Regions from separate parts of the Massilia sp. METH4 genome, predicted to be linked through region 1. Evidence: predicted binding sites of a transcription regulator. Region 1 holds the regulator's gene; each other region holds the start of a gene.

Region 1 (4,934 bases):
ATCAAGGCCGCCCCGGCCACCCTCGTGGACAAGACCGAGGAGGACGCGCTGATCGCGTACCTGCAGGGCCTGGGCACGCTGATCAAATCAAGGAACTGACGTCATGAATATCGAACATATTTTCGACAGCGCCAGCAGCGTGATGACGGTGGTCTCGTTCATCACCTTCGCCGGCATCTGGGCATGGGCCTGGTCGGCCCGCAAGCAACAGGATTTCGCGCAGGCGGCGCAATTGCCGTTCATGGACGAAACGCGCGAAGAGGAGAAGCAAGATGTCTGATTTCACCAGCGATTTCTGGAACCTCTACATCGTCGTGCTGACGGTGCTGGGCATCGCCGGCTGCGGCGTGCTGCTGTACACGCAATCGGTGCACAGGGTTTCCGCCGCCGAGGTGGCCGCGGGCAAAGTGGTTGAAACTACAGGCCACGTCTGGGACGACGATCTCACCGAGTTGAACACACCGATGCCGCGCTGGTGGATGTGGCTGTTCTACCTCACGATCGTGTTCGGCGCTGCCTACCTGTTCCTCTACCCCGGCCTGGGCAGCTATGCCGGCAAGCTGGGCTGGCAATCAGCCGGGCAGTACAAGGCCGAACTGGCCAAGGCCGACAGCGAGTACGGCCCGCTGTTCGACAAGTACCGCCAGCAGGACCTGAAGGCGGTCGCCGCCGATTCGCAGGCCAGGGCGATGGGCGAGCGCCTGTTCCTCACCTATTGCGCGCAATGCCACGGCTCCGATGCCCGCGGCAACAAGGGCTTTCCGAACCTGACGGACAAGGACTGGCTGCACGGCGGCGCGCCGGACGTGATCAAGCAGACCATCATGAACGGCCGCCACGGCGTGATGCCGGCGATGGGTGCTGCCGTCGGTTCGGACAAGGACATCGAGAACGTGTCCCACTATGTGCTGAGCCTTTCCGGCAGCACGGCCGCCGATCCGATCAAGAGCGTGTTCGGCAAGGGCAAGTTCACCGCCTGCCTGGCCTGCCACGGCGCCGGCGGCACCGGCAACCAGGCGCTTGGCGCACCCAACCTGTCGGACAAGGTCTGGCTGTACGGCGGCAGCGCCGAGACGATCATGGAAACCATCCGCAACGGCCGCGACAACACGATGCCCGCGTTCGGCGACTTCCTTGGCGAAGGCAAGGTGCACGTGCTGGCTGCGTACGTGTGGGGCCTGTCCAACGAAACAAAGCATTGAAGCGATAAAGAGCCGATCATGAACGCCCCCGTGCCGGAGCAAGTCATCCGGATGTATGAAAAGCGCCAGCCGATCCACCCGCGCGAGACGGATGGCCGCTACGCGCGCCTGCGCTGGCTGTGCCTGTGGCTCACGCAGCTCGTCTACTACGGCCTGCCATGGCTCACGTGGAACGACCGCCAGGCCGTACTGTTCGACCTGGGCGCGCGCAAGTTCTACCTGTTCGGCCTGGTGCTGTGGCCGCAGGACTTCATCTACCTTGCCGCGCTGCTGATCATTTGCGCGTGGGGGCTGTTCCTGGTGACGGCGATGGCCGGCCGCGTGTGGTGCGGCTTCGCCTGCCCGCAGACCGTGTACACCTCGATCTTCCTCTGGATCGAGCGAAGGATCGAAGGTTCGCGCTCGGCGCGCATTGCGCTCGACCGGCAACGCCCGTCGGCACGCAAGCTCGGCAAGCGCACCGCCAAGCACCTGGCCTGGGGCGCCGTCGCGCTGTGGACCGGCTTCACCTTCGTCGGCTACTTCACACCCGTGCGCGAGCTGGGCACGGGCATCGCCACGCTGTCGCTGGGGCCCTGGCAAACGTTCTGGGTGCTGTTCTACGGCTTCGCCACCTACGGCAACGCCGGCTGGCTGCGCGAGCAGGTGTGCAAGTACATGTGCCCCTATGCCCGCTTCCAGAGCTCCATGTTCGACCGCGACACGCTGATCATTACCTATGACGCGAAACGGGGCGAGCCGCGCGGCAAGAAGGCAAAGGATGGCGCCTGCATCGATTGCACGATGTGCGTGCAGGTGTGCCCGACGGGCATCGATATCCGCAACGGCCTGCAATACGAATGCATCGGCTGCGCCGCCTGCGTGGATGCCTGCAACGGCGTGATGGACAAGATCGGCCAGCCGCGCGGCCTGATCCGCTACAGCACCGACCGCGCCATGGCCTGCGGGCTGTCGCCGGCGCAGGCGCAGGTGCAAGTGAGGCAGCGGGCCTTGCGGCCGCGCGTGCTGGCCTATTGCGCCGCCCTGGCAATCGTTTGCGTCGCGGTCGGCTTCGCATTGGCCACCCGCACGCCGTTGAAGATGGACGTGATTCGCGACCGCGGTTCGATGGGCCGCGAAGTGGACGGCGGCGCCATCGAGAACGTGTACCGGCTGCAGATCATGAACACTTCCGAGCAGCCGCACCGCTACCGCATCGCTGCCGCCGGCATGCCCGGACTGGCGCTGGCGACGAGCGACATGGTCGACCTGGCCGGCACCGAGACGCGCGCCGTGCCGGTGCGCGTGCAGGCTCCCCATGGCGCCGGCAAGACCGGTTCCAATGACATCACATTTACTCTGACGGCGCTGGACGATCCGGCGCTCGCGGTGGAAGAGCGCGCGGTATTCATCGTGCCGCGTTGAGGAGAAGAACATGCAAACGATGACGTTGAGCGCCACCCCGTGGTACCGCGAACGGTGGCCCTGGCTGCTGATGGCCGGCCCGGCCACGGTGCTGGTCGCCGGCTGCTACACCGGCTGGCTGGCTTTCGCCCAGCAGGATGCGCTGGTCGTCGGCGATTATTACAAGAAGGGCAAGGCGATCAACCAGGACCTGCGGCGCGATCGCGCCGCCGCCGCCCTGGAAGCGCGGGTCACACTGCGCTACGACGCCGCCCACGGTGTGCTGAAGGGCCGCCTGTCGGCGATGGAGCCGGTGCGCGGCGCCTTGCAGGTGCACCTGGCGCATGCCACCCAGCCGGCGAAGGACCTGCGCCTGCTGGTGCGGCCGGATGCCGCCGGCAACTTCGCCGTGCCGTTGCCGGCGCTCGAGCGCAGCCGGTGGACCGTGCTGGTGGAGGATGAGAAGCGGAGCTGGCGGCTGGAGGGGCAGTGGCTGTGGCCCGTGGAAGGCGAGCTGTCGATCGCGTCGAAGTGATCCGGCTGCGCTGGTGCCGCCGCTGGGGTCGGACACCGGTTGCCTCCACCGAAAACCGGAGTCTGACACTATTTTCCTGCGAAAAATAGTGTCAGACACCAAGGCATGCGCGGGCACTCATCAGGCGCAGGTTTCGGTCCCCGCCGTAATCGCCTTCAACCGCGGCAGGTCGAGCACCTCGATTTCCCGGTTCGACACTTTCAGCAAACCCTGCTTCTTGAACTTGTTGAGCAGCCGGCTGATGCTTTCGATCGTCAGCCCCAGGTAGTTGCCGATATCCTCGCGCGACATGCGCAACTGGAACGCGGTACTCGAATAGCCGCGCGCCTCGTAGCGCGAGGCCAGGTTGACGAGGAAGGCGGCGAAGCGCTGCGTGGCCTGCATATTGCCGAGCAAGAGCATCACGCTTTGCTCACGCGTGATTTCCTGGCTCATCATGCGGTGGAAGTGGCGCAGCAGGGTGGGCATGTCGACCAGCAAGTGTTCCAAGCTGACAAATGGAATCTCGCACACCTCGCTGTCTTCCAGCGCCATCGCGCTGCAATAATGCTTGTCGGTGCTGATCGCGTCCATGCCCAGCAGTTCGCCGCCCATCTGGAAGCCCGTTACCTGTTCCTCGCCGTTGGCATTGATCTGGTACGTCTTGAAATGGCCGAGCCGGATCGCGTACAGGCTCGTGAACGGGTCGCCGATGCGGAACAGGTTCTCGCCCTTTTGCACCTTGCGGCGGCGGCCGATGATCTTGTCCAGCTTGTCCATATCGCCCATGTCCAGGCCCATCGGCAGGCACAGCTGGTGCATGCTGCACGTCGAGCAGCGCGCCTTCAGGTTCTCGATGGTCACGCCGGGCAGTGTCAAGGAAGGGAGCTCGTGCATCATCGTCATGGTCCGGTTATGGTTGACCGCCAGTGTACCGGCTATGCGCGGGATCGACAAAAACTTGCATGTAGCGTGCCCTTCCGCACAGTTTGCAATTCATCGGGCGGCGCATAGTATCCCCATAAAAGCAAAGCAGGGGGGAGACGTGCGCCCGCTCGGTATCAAGGCGAAAGTCGCACTGGCCACGACCATCACGTCCATCTTGATGATCGCGCTGGTCACCGTGCTGCAGGCCCAGCGCATGCAGCACGACTTCACGCGCGTGCTGTTCGCCCAGCAGGACGCGCTGATCGCACGCACCGCCCTCGAGCTGGATGAGAAGATGGTGCTGCTGCGCGACATCGTGGCCGAGTCGGCGCGCTGGCAGCCGCGTGACATCTGCAATGATCCGCCGGCCCTGCGCGCGTACTACGATTACCGGGCCGTGCTGCGCCTGTTCGACGATGTCCTGGTCGTCAGCCCGGCCGGCGCGATCGTGGCCGACATTCCCGCGCTGCCTGGCCGCCCCGGCATCAGCGTGGCCGACCGCGCGTATTTCCAGCGCGTGCTGCGGGAGAAGAGCCCGCTGATCGCCGAACCGGTCATCGGCAAGTCGGTGGGCCAGCCGATCGTGCAGATGGTCGCGCCCGTGCTCAGCGAGGAAGGCGAGGTGGCCTGCGTGCTGATCGGCGTGCTGCGGCTGTACCGCGACAACCTGCTGGGCCACCTGCGCACCGCCAAGGTGGGGCGCACCGGCTATTACTTCATCGTCACCGGCTATGAGCCGTCGCTATACGTGGTACACCCGGATCCGGCCCGGCTGATGAAGCCGCGTAACCCCGGCGGCTACCCATCCACGCTGATGGCGATCCGCCAGCGCTTCGAAGGCACCACCGTCAGTACCGATGGCCAGGGCCGGCGCGCCCTGCTCAGCTACAAGCACCTGAAGACGGTAC
Region 2 (4,934 bases), 300 kb from region 1:
GGCCGGGAACGAGGCGCCACGACGAAGCCATCAGTACATGGTGCCGCGCAGGTACTCGACGATCTTCGCGCCGTCCCAGCGCACGCCAGCGGTCGGCGTGTAGTAGCCCTTGGCCTGGTATTCCAGCCAGATGCGCTGGAGCATGGGCACCGTCTGGAAGGTCGACAGCCCGGCTTGCACATTCAGGTAGCATGCGATGAGATGGCGGCCGATGCCATTCCTGTCCCATTGCTGCGGTTCGAGGATGGCGGCCTGGCTGATGGTACCGTAGGTCTTGCCATTTATCCCATTGCAACTGAAGACCTTGGCGTATAACTGGGCCTTGTTGGTACCACGGGGCCAGCTATGCGTTTTCCAGTAACCCGGCGAGCGGCCCGCACAGGTGGGCGGCGGACCGCGAAAGCTTTGCAGGCCGCCCGATAGATAGCCTGACGGCGTGGTGCACACCTCGACCGCCATGCCCGGTTGGCTATGCAGCGTGAGCAGTACGCCCGAAGCGGCGACCCCGGCGCGGGTAAAGCGTCGCCGCGCCGCGCCCTCGGGCGACAAATCCGGCTTGCCATTGTCTGGCGCGTCTTGCTGTTGTTCAGTGGACACGTCGGTATTCCTTCTGGATCGAATGCGTTAAGTATTGCGAAAAAGGTAAGCAATTACCGTTCCCAATACCGTTCACATATGCTTGCACCATGCAAATCAATGACTTAAAGCAAAGGAACCAGTCATCGGATTTGATCTGGTCCAAAGCTGTAAAGATTCTCGACAGCTCAGCCAGCTCAGAAGAAGCTTTCAGGAATGATCAGGATATCCCCCGGACGCATCGCGACGTTCGCGGAGATATCGCCCTCCTTGATCAGGTCGTTCAGGCGCACGCGGTATTGCTGCTGCTTGCCATCGACATTCCGCACGATGGTGGCCTTGTTTCCCGCCGCGAATTCGGTCACGCCACCCACGGCGATCAGGACATCCATCAGCGACATGTCGCGCCGGTAGGGCAGGGCCTGCGGCCGCGCAGCCTGCCCGATCACGCGGATTTGCTCGCCATACGTTCCCGTAAAGCCGGTGACGATGACGGTGACGACCGGTTGCTGGATGTATTTGGCGAGGGCCTTTTCGATGTCGCGTGCCAACGCGGTCGGCGTCTTGCCGCTCGCTTCGAGATCCTCGACGAGCGGCGTGGTGATCTTGCCATCCGGCCGTACCGGCACGCTCTGCGACACCTCGGGGTTGCGCCACACAATGATATTGACGTTATCGCCCGGACCGATCAGGTAATCCGGTGCCGGCGCGGGTCCCGCATCGGCCATCAAGTTCCCCGAACTGGCGCACCCGCCCAGGGCACCCACCATGACCGCGCCTGCCGCCAGCCATTTGAACAGCGTTTGGTATTTCACGGGACTCTCCAGTTTGGTTGTTACGGACGGCCCGCATGGAGCGCAGGCGCGGTTGTGTGCACGACGTGTATTACGCGACCGTAACTTTCATTTTCTAAATTTTGTGTTGCATATTTTATACGAGCCCAACGTCGAACCGCGTAATTTTTTACTTCTTGTTGGCACCTTGTTGCAACAGTTCCTGTACGTATTTCACCGGAATTGCGTAGGCGATTCCGCTGGGTTGGCTGAGGCCGTTTTCTTTGTGGACTTTCAGGAGCGTCATGTTGATGACGCCGAATACGACGCCGCTTTCCGGGTCATACACGGGACTGCCGCTATTGCCGGGGTAGGCGGTGCCGTCCAGCTGCATGATCTCGAACGGTCTTCTGAGCTGGCTGATCGCGCGCGCGTCGAGCCGGCGCGAATTGGGCGACGGCAGCAGGATCGGAGTGATGGCCGACAACATGGCCCGGTGTGTGACAGGCGTTAATCCAAGGCTCATGCCGAGCGGGAATCCGGTAAATGCGAAGGACTGGCCTTCGGCAAGGGAACCGCTGCTGTCCAGGCGCATCGCAGGCAACGGCGCGCCGGCCAGGCGCAAGTGGGCAAGGTCGTGTTCACGGTCGAGCGCGGTCACGGTGGCAGGACGGAAATCGAGCTTGCCTTCCGTGCTGGTCACGATGCCCAGCGTTTCCATTCGTTCCGTGTTCAGCTCGGGTAACGCATGGGCGTTGGTGATGATCGACAGGCCATCGCCCACGGCGAATCCGGTAGCCACGAAAACGATCGCGGGGCTGCGCGTGCGCAGCATCGTGCCCACCCCGACCACCGAGGATTTAACGACGGGAATCGTATCTTTCAGGGCGGCGCGACCCGTGCCGGGAACGATGCACAGGGCGACCGTCCAGGCCAACAACAGGAAGCGAACGATACGGATGGGATGGCTCATCGAATCAGCATAGCAGAATTGCAGTGACTCGAAGTCACTGTGTTTGTTGCTAGAGAAGAGTTAAGTTTTGCGTTTTGTGAGGAGAATGCAACGCTTGCGCCAATGTCATGTTGGAAAGAAAAATTAATATCAACAGGCAATCATTTCTGGGGTATGATAGGGTAATTGATGTAATTTAAGCAATATTCAGGAAGGTCAAAGGTAGGGAAGTTTTCGAGCGCAGTGTCCTGGATGGCTTGGCTGAAAGCGAGTTTACAAGATGGCAGAAATGATGGCCCTGCTTTTGAGCTTCCTCAAAGCAATTGGCAAGTACCGCTGGTATGCGGTGGCAATCACGTGGCTCGTTGCCGTTGTCGGCTGGACCGTCGTTTCCAAATTACCCAACGATTACCAGGCTTCCGCGCGCGTCTACGTTGATACCCAAAGTATCTTGAAGCCCTTGCTCGCGAGCATGACGACGCTGCCGAATACGGAGCAGCAAGTCATGTTCATGCGCCGCACGCTGATCAGCCGGCCGAACGTCGAGCGCGTGTTGCGGATGGTTGACCTCGACATTACCGCGAAGACGCCGAAGGAACACGAAAAGCTCGTCAACGAGCTGATGACGCAGATCAAGGTGATCGGCACCGAACGCGACGACATCTATACGATCTCCTACAACAACCCCAATCCCAAGCTGGGCAAGGAAGTGGTGCAATCGCTGCTGACCATCTTTGTCGAGGGCAGTTTCGGCGGCAAGCAGCAGGAATCGGAAAAGGCGATCCAGTTCATCGACGACCAGATCAAGATGTACGAGGAAAAGCTCGCTACCGGCGAGAACCTGCTGAAGGAGTTCAAGATCCGCCACATGGGCCTGCTGCCGCGCCAGGGCGGCGACTATGCCTCTTCCTATGTCGACCTGAACGAAAAGATCAGCCAGGCCCGCCTGGAGTTGCTGGAAGCGGAGCAGGCACGCGATGCGATCAAGCGCCAGATGGCCGGCGATGACATGGCACCGCTCACCGACACGGCCGAGCGCGAAATCGTCAATCCGGAACTGGACGGGCGCATCTCGACCCTGGAAAAGAATCTCGACACGCTGCGGATGCAGTACACGGACGAACACCCCGACATCGTGGCCGCCAAGCGCCTGATCGCCCAGCTCGAGCAGCGCAAGAAGGAGGAAGCGAAGAAGGTTCGCGCCGTGGATCCCGGCGCCGGCTACAGCCCGATGCTGCAACAGATGAATGTCCAGCTGTCGGTGGAGGAAGCCCGCATCGCCTCGCTGAAGGCGCGGGTGGGCGAATACTCGTCGCGCCTGGCGCAGATGCGCGAGATGAGCACCCAGGCACCGGAAGTGGAAGCGCAGCTGGCCCAGCTGAACCGCGACTACGCGGTCAACAAGGACAACTACGAGAAGCTGGTGTCGCGCCGCGAGGCCGCGAAACTGTCGGGCGATTTGTCCACGGTGACCGACATGCTGACGTTCCGCGTCGTCGATCCACCTTCCGTGCCGAGCACGCCGGCAGGGCCGAACCGGCCCCGCCTGTACACGCTCGTGCTCCTCGGCGCACTGGTCGCCGGCCTCGGCACGGCTCTGCTGCTGAGCCAGATCCGGCCGACCTTCCTCAGCCAGGTCAGCCTGCGCGAGACCACGGGCCTGCCCATCCTGGGCAGCATCGGCATGAACTGGACCGACCAGCAGAAGGTGCGCCGCCGCCGCCGCCTGTACGCGTTCGCCGCGGCGGTTGCCTCCCTGTTCACCGCCTATGGCGGGGTATTGGCCTTCACCGTTTTCCGGCAAGCCTAGGCCGGGGAAAGCACAGGTTATCAAGTGAGCATTATCGAGAAAGCCGCCAACCGCATCGGCAAGTCCGTCGCGCCGCCAGCCCCGCTGGCCCAGGTCCGTACGCAGGCGGTGGAGCCGAGCGCGCATGAGCCGGCCGGCGGCAGCCAGGATACCGCGGTGGCCGAGCGGCCCCAGGCCGGGGCACCGGGATTGCGCCAGGCGGAACAGGCACCAGGCGATGGTCCCGCCGGCGACCTGTCCACGCCGGCGCCGGCACGGCCGGAACCGGCCCGCCGCCCGGGGCGCGTGATCGAGCTCGACCTCGCGCGCATGAACGAGAGCGGCCTCGTGACCGCGGCCGGCGGGCGCACCAATCTCGTCGAGGATTTCCGGATCATCAAGCGGCCGCTGATCAAGCGCGCCTTCGCGCCGCGCAAGCCGAACGCGAACCCCGGCAACCTGATCATGATTACCAGTTCGCTGCCGGGCGAGGGCAAGACCTTCACGTCGATCAACCTGGCGATGAGCATCGCGATGGAGCTCGACCACACCGTGCTGCTCGTCGATGCCGACGTGGCCCGCCCTTCGGTCTTGCGCACGCTTGGCCTGCCGGCGCAGCGCGGCCTGATGGACATCCTGCTCGACGAGCACCTCGATATGTCCGACGTGATGTTGCGCACCAACGTCAACACGCTGTCGATCCTGCCCGCCGGCACGTCGAACCCGCGCGCCACCGAGCTCCTGGCCAGCCAGGCGATGACCTCCCTGGTGCGGGAGATCGCCGAGCGCTATCCGGACCGGATCGTGATCTTCGATTCGCCGCCGTTGCTGCTGACGAGCGAAG
Region 3 (4,934 bases), 230 kb from region 1:
GCGTGGTCCACCAGCAGGTTCGGCACCGTGTACCCGATCGACGCATCCGTGCCCGGTGCGTTCAGGCCCTGGAACACCGCGCCGTCCTTGCCGTTCTTGATATTGCCCGGGAAGAGCGCGGCCACGATCGACTGCCCGGAGATGCGCATGTGCAGCGCCGTGAGGTTGCCCTGCTTGTCCAGGCCGGCCGTCAGCTTGCACTGCGTGACCGGGTGGTAGCGGCCGTGCAGCATGTCTTCCTCGCGGGTCCAGATCAGCTTGACGGGCGTGCCCGGCATCTCTTTCGCGATCTGCACCACCTGGCGCACCCAGTCGTGCACCGCGCCACGCCGTCCGAAGCCCCCGCCCAGGTGGATCTTGTACACATCGCAACGCTCCTGCGGCAGGCCGGCCGCTTCCGACGCGGCGGCGAGTGCTGCTTCGCCGTTCTGCGTGGGCGACCAGACCTCGCAGCGCTCCGACGTCCAGCGCGCGGTGGCGTTCATCGTTTCCATCGTCGCGTGGTTCTGGTGCGGATAGGAATAGACGGCATCGATGCGGCGCGCGGCAGCGGCCAGCGCTGCCTTCACGTCGCCGTTCGCATTGCCGACCGCCGCTTCCGGCGCGTCCAGCCCGGCCTTCAGCGTTGCCGCCACATCCTTGCTGGAGAGGTTCGCGTTCGGGCCCTTATCCCATTCGATCGGCAGTGCATCGAGGGCGCTCTTGGCGCGCCACCACGTATCGGCCACCACGGCCACCGCGGAGTCGCCCACCTGCAGCACCTTCTTCACGCCGGGCTTGTCCTTGATCGCCTCGGCGTTGAAACTCTTTACCTTGCCGCCGAAGACGGGACAATCCTTGATCGCCGCGTTCAGCATGCCGGGCATCGTCAGGTCCATGCCGTAGATCTGCTTGCCGGTGGTCTTGTCGACGGTGTCCAGCCGCGCCAGGCGCTTGCCGGCGATCTTCCAGTCCTTCGGGTCTTTCACCACGATGTCCTGCGGCGCTTCCAGCTTGCCGGCGGCATCGGCCACCTTGCCGTACGTAACGGTGCGGCCGGTGGGCACGTGCGTGATCACGCTGTTGGCGGCGCGGCATTCCGTGGCCGGCACGCCCCACTGCGTTGCTGCCGCCTGCACCAGCATCATCCGCGCGGCGGCGCCGCCCTTGCGCACGTACTCGTGCGAACCGCGCACGCCATTGCTGCCGCCCGTCGAGAAGCTGCCCCAGACGCGCTTGCGGGCCAGGTTCGCGCCCGGCGTCGGGTATTCGGTGGTGACCTTGCTCCAGTCGGCGTCCAGCTCTTCGGCCACCAGCTGCGCCAGGCCCGTCAGGGTGCCCTGCCCCATCTCGGAGCGCGCGATGCGGATGATGATCGTGTCATCGGGCTTGACGACCACCCAGGCGTTGACTTCGGGGGAAGGCGTGGCTTGCGCCTGCGCCGCGAACGGAATGTGGAAGGCGACCACCAGGCCGGCCGACTGGCCGAGGAAGCGGCGGCGCGCGGGATTCAGCACGGCGCTCATGCCTTGCTCCCTTCGCGGTGTTCGATGGCCAGGCCGGCGCTCTTCGGATCGCCGCCGCGCGCCACCACGTGGATCGCCTTGCGCACGCGGTTGTAGGTGCCGCAGCGGCAGATGTTCTTCATGGCCATGTCGATGTCGGCATCGGTGGGCTTCGGTTTTTCCTTCAGCAGCGCGGTGGCGGCCATGATCATGCCGCTCTGGCAGAAGCCGCATTGCGGTACGTCGAGCGCCGCCCAGGCTTTCTGCACGGGGTGGGAGCCATCCGGCGACAGGCCTTCGATCGTCACGATCTTCATCTGCTCCGTCACGGTCGAGACGGGCCGCACGCAGCTGCGCATGGCCTCGCCATCGATGTGCACCGTGCAGGCACCGCACTGGGCGATGCCGCAACCGTATTTGGTGCCGGTCAGGCCCAGCTGCTCTCGCAGCACCCAGAGCAGCGGGGTATCTTCCTCCGCTTCGAATTCGCGGACCTGTCCATTCACGTTCAGCTTCATGCCTGTTCTCCAGAAGAGGTGGGTGCGTAGCGCAAATATCTTACTTGTTTTTCTCCTATCTGTATTCGTTTGGGCAATTTTGACTTGTATCAAAGTTTTTACAGATGAGCCTCCCTACACTGGCGCCGCTGACACAGTGAATAGAGAAAAGGAAGCATCATGAAAAAAGCAGTCGTCGCCATCATCGCCATCACCGCCGGCATGTTCGCCTGCCAGGCTTTTGCCCAGGAATCGAACTGGCAAGTGCGCGCCCGCGCCGTGCACATCGACCCGGCCGACAAGTCCGATCCGGTCGCCGGCGTCGGCGCAGCCGACCGCATCAGCGTCGAGAACAAGACGATCCCCGAGATCGATATTTCGTATTTCTTCACGCCGAACTTCGCCGCCGAGCTCGTGCTCACCTGGCCGCAGAAACACGAGGTCTACCTCGACGGGCAAAGCATCGGCACCTTCAAGCACTTGCCGCCCACGCTGATGGCGCAGTACCACTTCACGCCGGCCAAGACCGTGAGCCCCTACGTGGGCCTGGGCGTGAACTGGACGACGTTCTCGAAGAACCGGCTGCTGGGTGGCCAGGCCAGCCTGGAACACGACAGCTTCGGCCTGGCCGCGCAGGCGGGCATCGACTTCAAGCTCGACCGCAACTGGTCGCTGAACGTGGATGTGAAGAAGGTGCAGATCCGCAGTGACGTGCTGATCGGTGGCGTGAAGGCCAGCAAGGTCAAGGTCGACCCGGTGCTGTTCGGGGTCGGCGTCGGTTACCGCTTCTGAGGAGGCGAATACAGCGTTTTAACCTGGAGTAACTCCAAGCCTTTTGCCTGCCCCCGGTTCGCCGGCGGCAGGTTTTTTTTCGTGGTGATCGGAAGGGAAACCGGTGTCTGGCACTATTTCCCGGATGAGGCCCCGGGAAATAATGTCAGACACCAAGCCCGAGAATAGTGTCTGACACCGACGCCGCAGGCGGCGCTTACTGCGCGAGCGCTTCGCGCAGCTGGCGCGCCAGCGCGCGCCGCTCGTCGTCGGGCAGCCAGGTACCGATGTCGACGGTGACACCGCGCGCCACGAGGCGGATCGGGTCGCGCCGCCGCTCGGGCGGCACGATGCGCAGCCAGTAGGGATCGAGTTGCGTCAGCTGGGCCTGGCCGGCGCGCACCTTTTCCACGGACAGTACGCCTTGCTCGTAGACGATACGGTCGAAGTCGGTGGCATGACGGCTGTAGGCGATGAAGGCCGCCGTCACGGCGGCCATTTCCAGCACTGAAAAAACCAGCACGTACCACGCGCCTTGCAGCGTGAAGAACATGCCGACGGCAAGCGAGATAGCAAGGAGCGCGGTCCAGGTGAACATGGTTTGCCGCGGCGTCAGCGAGCAATTGCGCCGCAACAGCCATTCGCGGCGTTCCCCATGCCAATCACGTTTCACCGTATTTTCCTCCGGTAGAGCAAGTAATGTACGCCCGGCCGGGCGCGCGCCCGCGCACGGTTGCAGTATCGACAGGCAGTTGCCGCCCGGTCAAGCCAACGTTGTTGCCATGAGACAAGCCCCTTCCAAAACGCACCTCGCTCCGCAACAAATTCGCGCTTTCGGTGAACAATGTTCGCAAGCCTGCTGTCCGAGCAGGCAGGACTATCCATCGATGGGGAGAGATCATGTCCAACCTGAACATTGGAGCCCGCCTCGGGCTGGGATTCGGCGCCGTGCTGGCCCTGCTGCTGGCCGTGCTGGTGCTGGGACTGACGTCCATGACGCGCATCGGCGAGCGCGCCGACGATATCGTGCACGACAAGAACGTGAAGCTGGCCACGGCCAACATCATGGTCGACAACGTGCGCAATATCGCGCTGGCGCTGACCACGACGATCGTTACGCCCAGCACGCAGCAGATGAATGCGGAACTGCAGAAGGTGGCGAACTATCGCAAGCTGTACGACGATGCTCGCCAAAAGCTCGAAGGCATGCTGGACACCGAACAGGAGAAGGCACTGCTGGCCAAGGTGGACCGCGCACTTGCTGACGGCCGGGCCAAGAACGACAAGCTCATCGCCCTCCGCAAGGATGGCGAAATCCAGGACGCCACCGAATACCTGCTCGGCACCAGCGGCCCCGGCGTGAACGGCATGCTGGCCGCGCTCGACGAGCTCATCGCCCACGAGGCGGAGCTGGCAAACGAAGCCAGCGAGGACGCCACGTCCACTTTCCGCAATGGCCGCTGGCTGATGATCGGGCTCGGCCTGCTTGCCGCCGTGGCCGGCGCCGTCATCGCCATGCTGGTCACGCGCTCGATCACGCGGCCGCTCGCCCAAGCGGTGCACGTGGCCGAAACGGTGGCGGCGGGCGACCTGTCCTCCACCATCTCGACCGATCGCCGCGACGAAATGGGCCGCCTGCTGAAGGCGCTGAAAGACATGAACGACGCGTTGCTGGGCGTGGTGGGCCAGGTCCGAAGCGGCACCGGCGCCATCGCCACCGCGTCGCGCGAAATCGCCGCCGGCAACCTCGACCTGTCGGCGCGCACCGAACAGCAGGCCGGCTCGCTGGAAGAAACCGCATCCACAATGGAAGAACTGACCGCCACCGTGCGCCAGAATGCCGACAGTGCGAACCAGGCCAACGAACTGGCGCGCAATGCATCGCAGGTGGCCACGCGAGGCGGCGAGATCGTGTCGCAGGTGGTCAGCACCATGGGAACGATCGACGCGTCCTCGCGCAAGATCGGGGACATCACCGGCGTCATCGACAGCATCGCCTTCCAGACCAATATCCTTGCACTGAATGCGGCGGTGGAAGCGGCACGAGCGGGTGAACAGGGGCGCGGCTTCGCCGTGGTCGCCAGTGAAGTCAGGACCCTGGCGCAGCGCTCGGCCGCAGCGGCGCGCGAGATCAAGGAATTGATCGGCGCCTCGACCGCCACCGTCGACGCAGGGTCGCGGC

What was found. The regulator FNR, encoded in region 1, switches genes on or off when oxygen is low (the NO sensors DNR and NnrR bind a similar motif). The targets are predictions, from matches to a motif close to TTGATNNNNATCAA.
Region 2: V6Z91_RS09010 (XrtA system polysaccharide chain length determinant) is a predicted target of FNR. The motif match lies at 2,488-2,501, and genes of this name have one in related genera.
Region 3: V6Z91_RS06565 (OmpW family outer membrane protein) is a predicted target of FNR. The motif match lies at 2,082-2,095, and genes of this name have one in related genera.

Annotation. Positions count from the first base shown of each region.
Region 1 is NZ_CP146614.1:1,705,597-1,710,530, forward strand. It holds gene ccoO (cytochrome-c oxidase, cbb3-type subunit II) at 1-99, shown strand, start outside; gene V6Z91_RS07595 (cbb3-type cytochrome c oxidase subunit 3) at 104-280, shown strand; gene ccoP (cytochrome-c oxidase, cbb3-type subunit III) at 273-1,202, shown strand; gene ccoG (cytochrome c oxidase accessory protein CcoG) at 1,221-2,606, shown strand; gene V6Z91_RS07610 (FixH family protein) at 2,617-3,120, shown strand; gene fnr (fumarate/nitrate reduction transcriptional regulator Fnr) at 3,241-3,999, opposite strand; gene V6Z91_RS07620 (response regulator) at 4,145-4,934, shown strand, end outside.
Region 2 is NZ_CP146614.1:2,007,537-2,012,470, forward strand. It holds gene V6Z91_RS08990 (HPr-rel-A system PqqD family peptide chaperone) at 1-31, opposite strand, end outside; gene V6Z91_RS08995 (hypothetical protein) at 31-597, opposite strand; gene V6Z91_RS09000 (XrtA/PEP-CTERM system exopolysaccharide export protein) at 774-1,346, opposite strand; gene V6Z91_RS09005 (serine protease) at 1,540-2,322, opposite strand; gene V6Z91_RS09010 (XrtA system polysaccharide chain length determinant) at 2,591-4,111, shown strand; gene V6Z91_RS09015 (XrtA-associated tyrosine autokinase) at 4,136-4,934, shown strand, end outside.
Region 3 is NZ_CP146614.1:1,473,965-1,478,898, forward strand. It holds gene V6Z91_RS06555 (molybdopterin cofactor-binding domain-containing protein) at 1-1,505, opposite strand, end outside; gene V6Z91_RS06560 ((2Fe-2S)-binding protein) at 1,502-2,002, opposite strand; gene V6Z91_RS06565 (OmpW family outer membrane protein) at 2,162-2,773, shown strand; gene V6Z91_RS06570 (DUF2244 domain-containing protein) at 2,970-3,425, opposite strand; gene V6Z91_RS06575 (methyl-accepting chemotaxis protein) at 3,653-4,934, shown strand, end outside.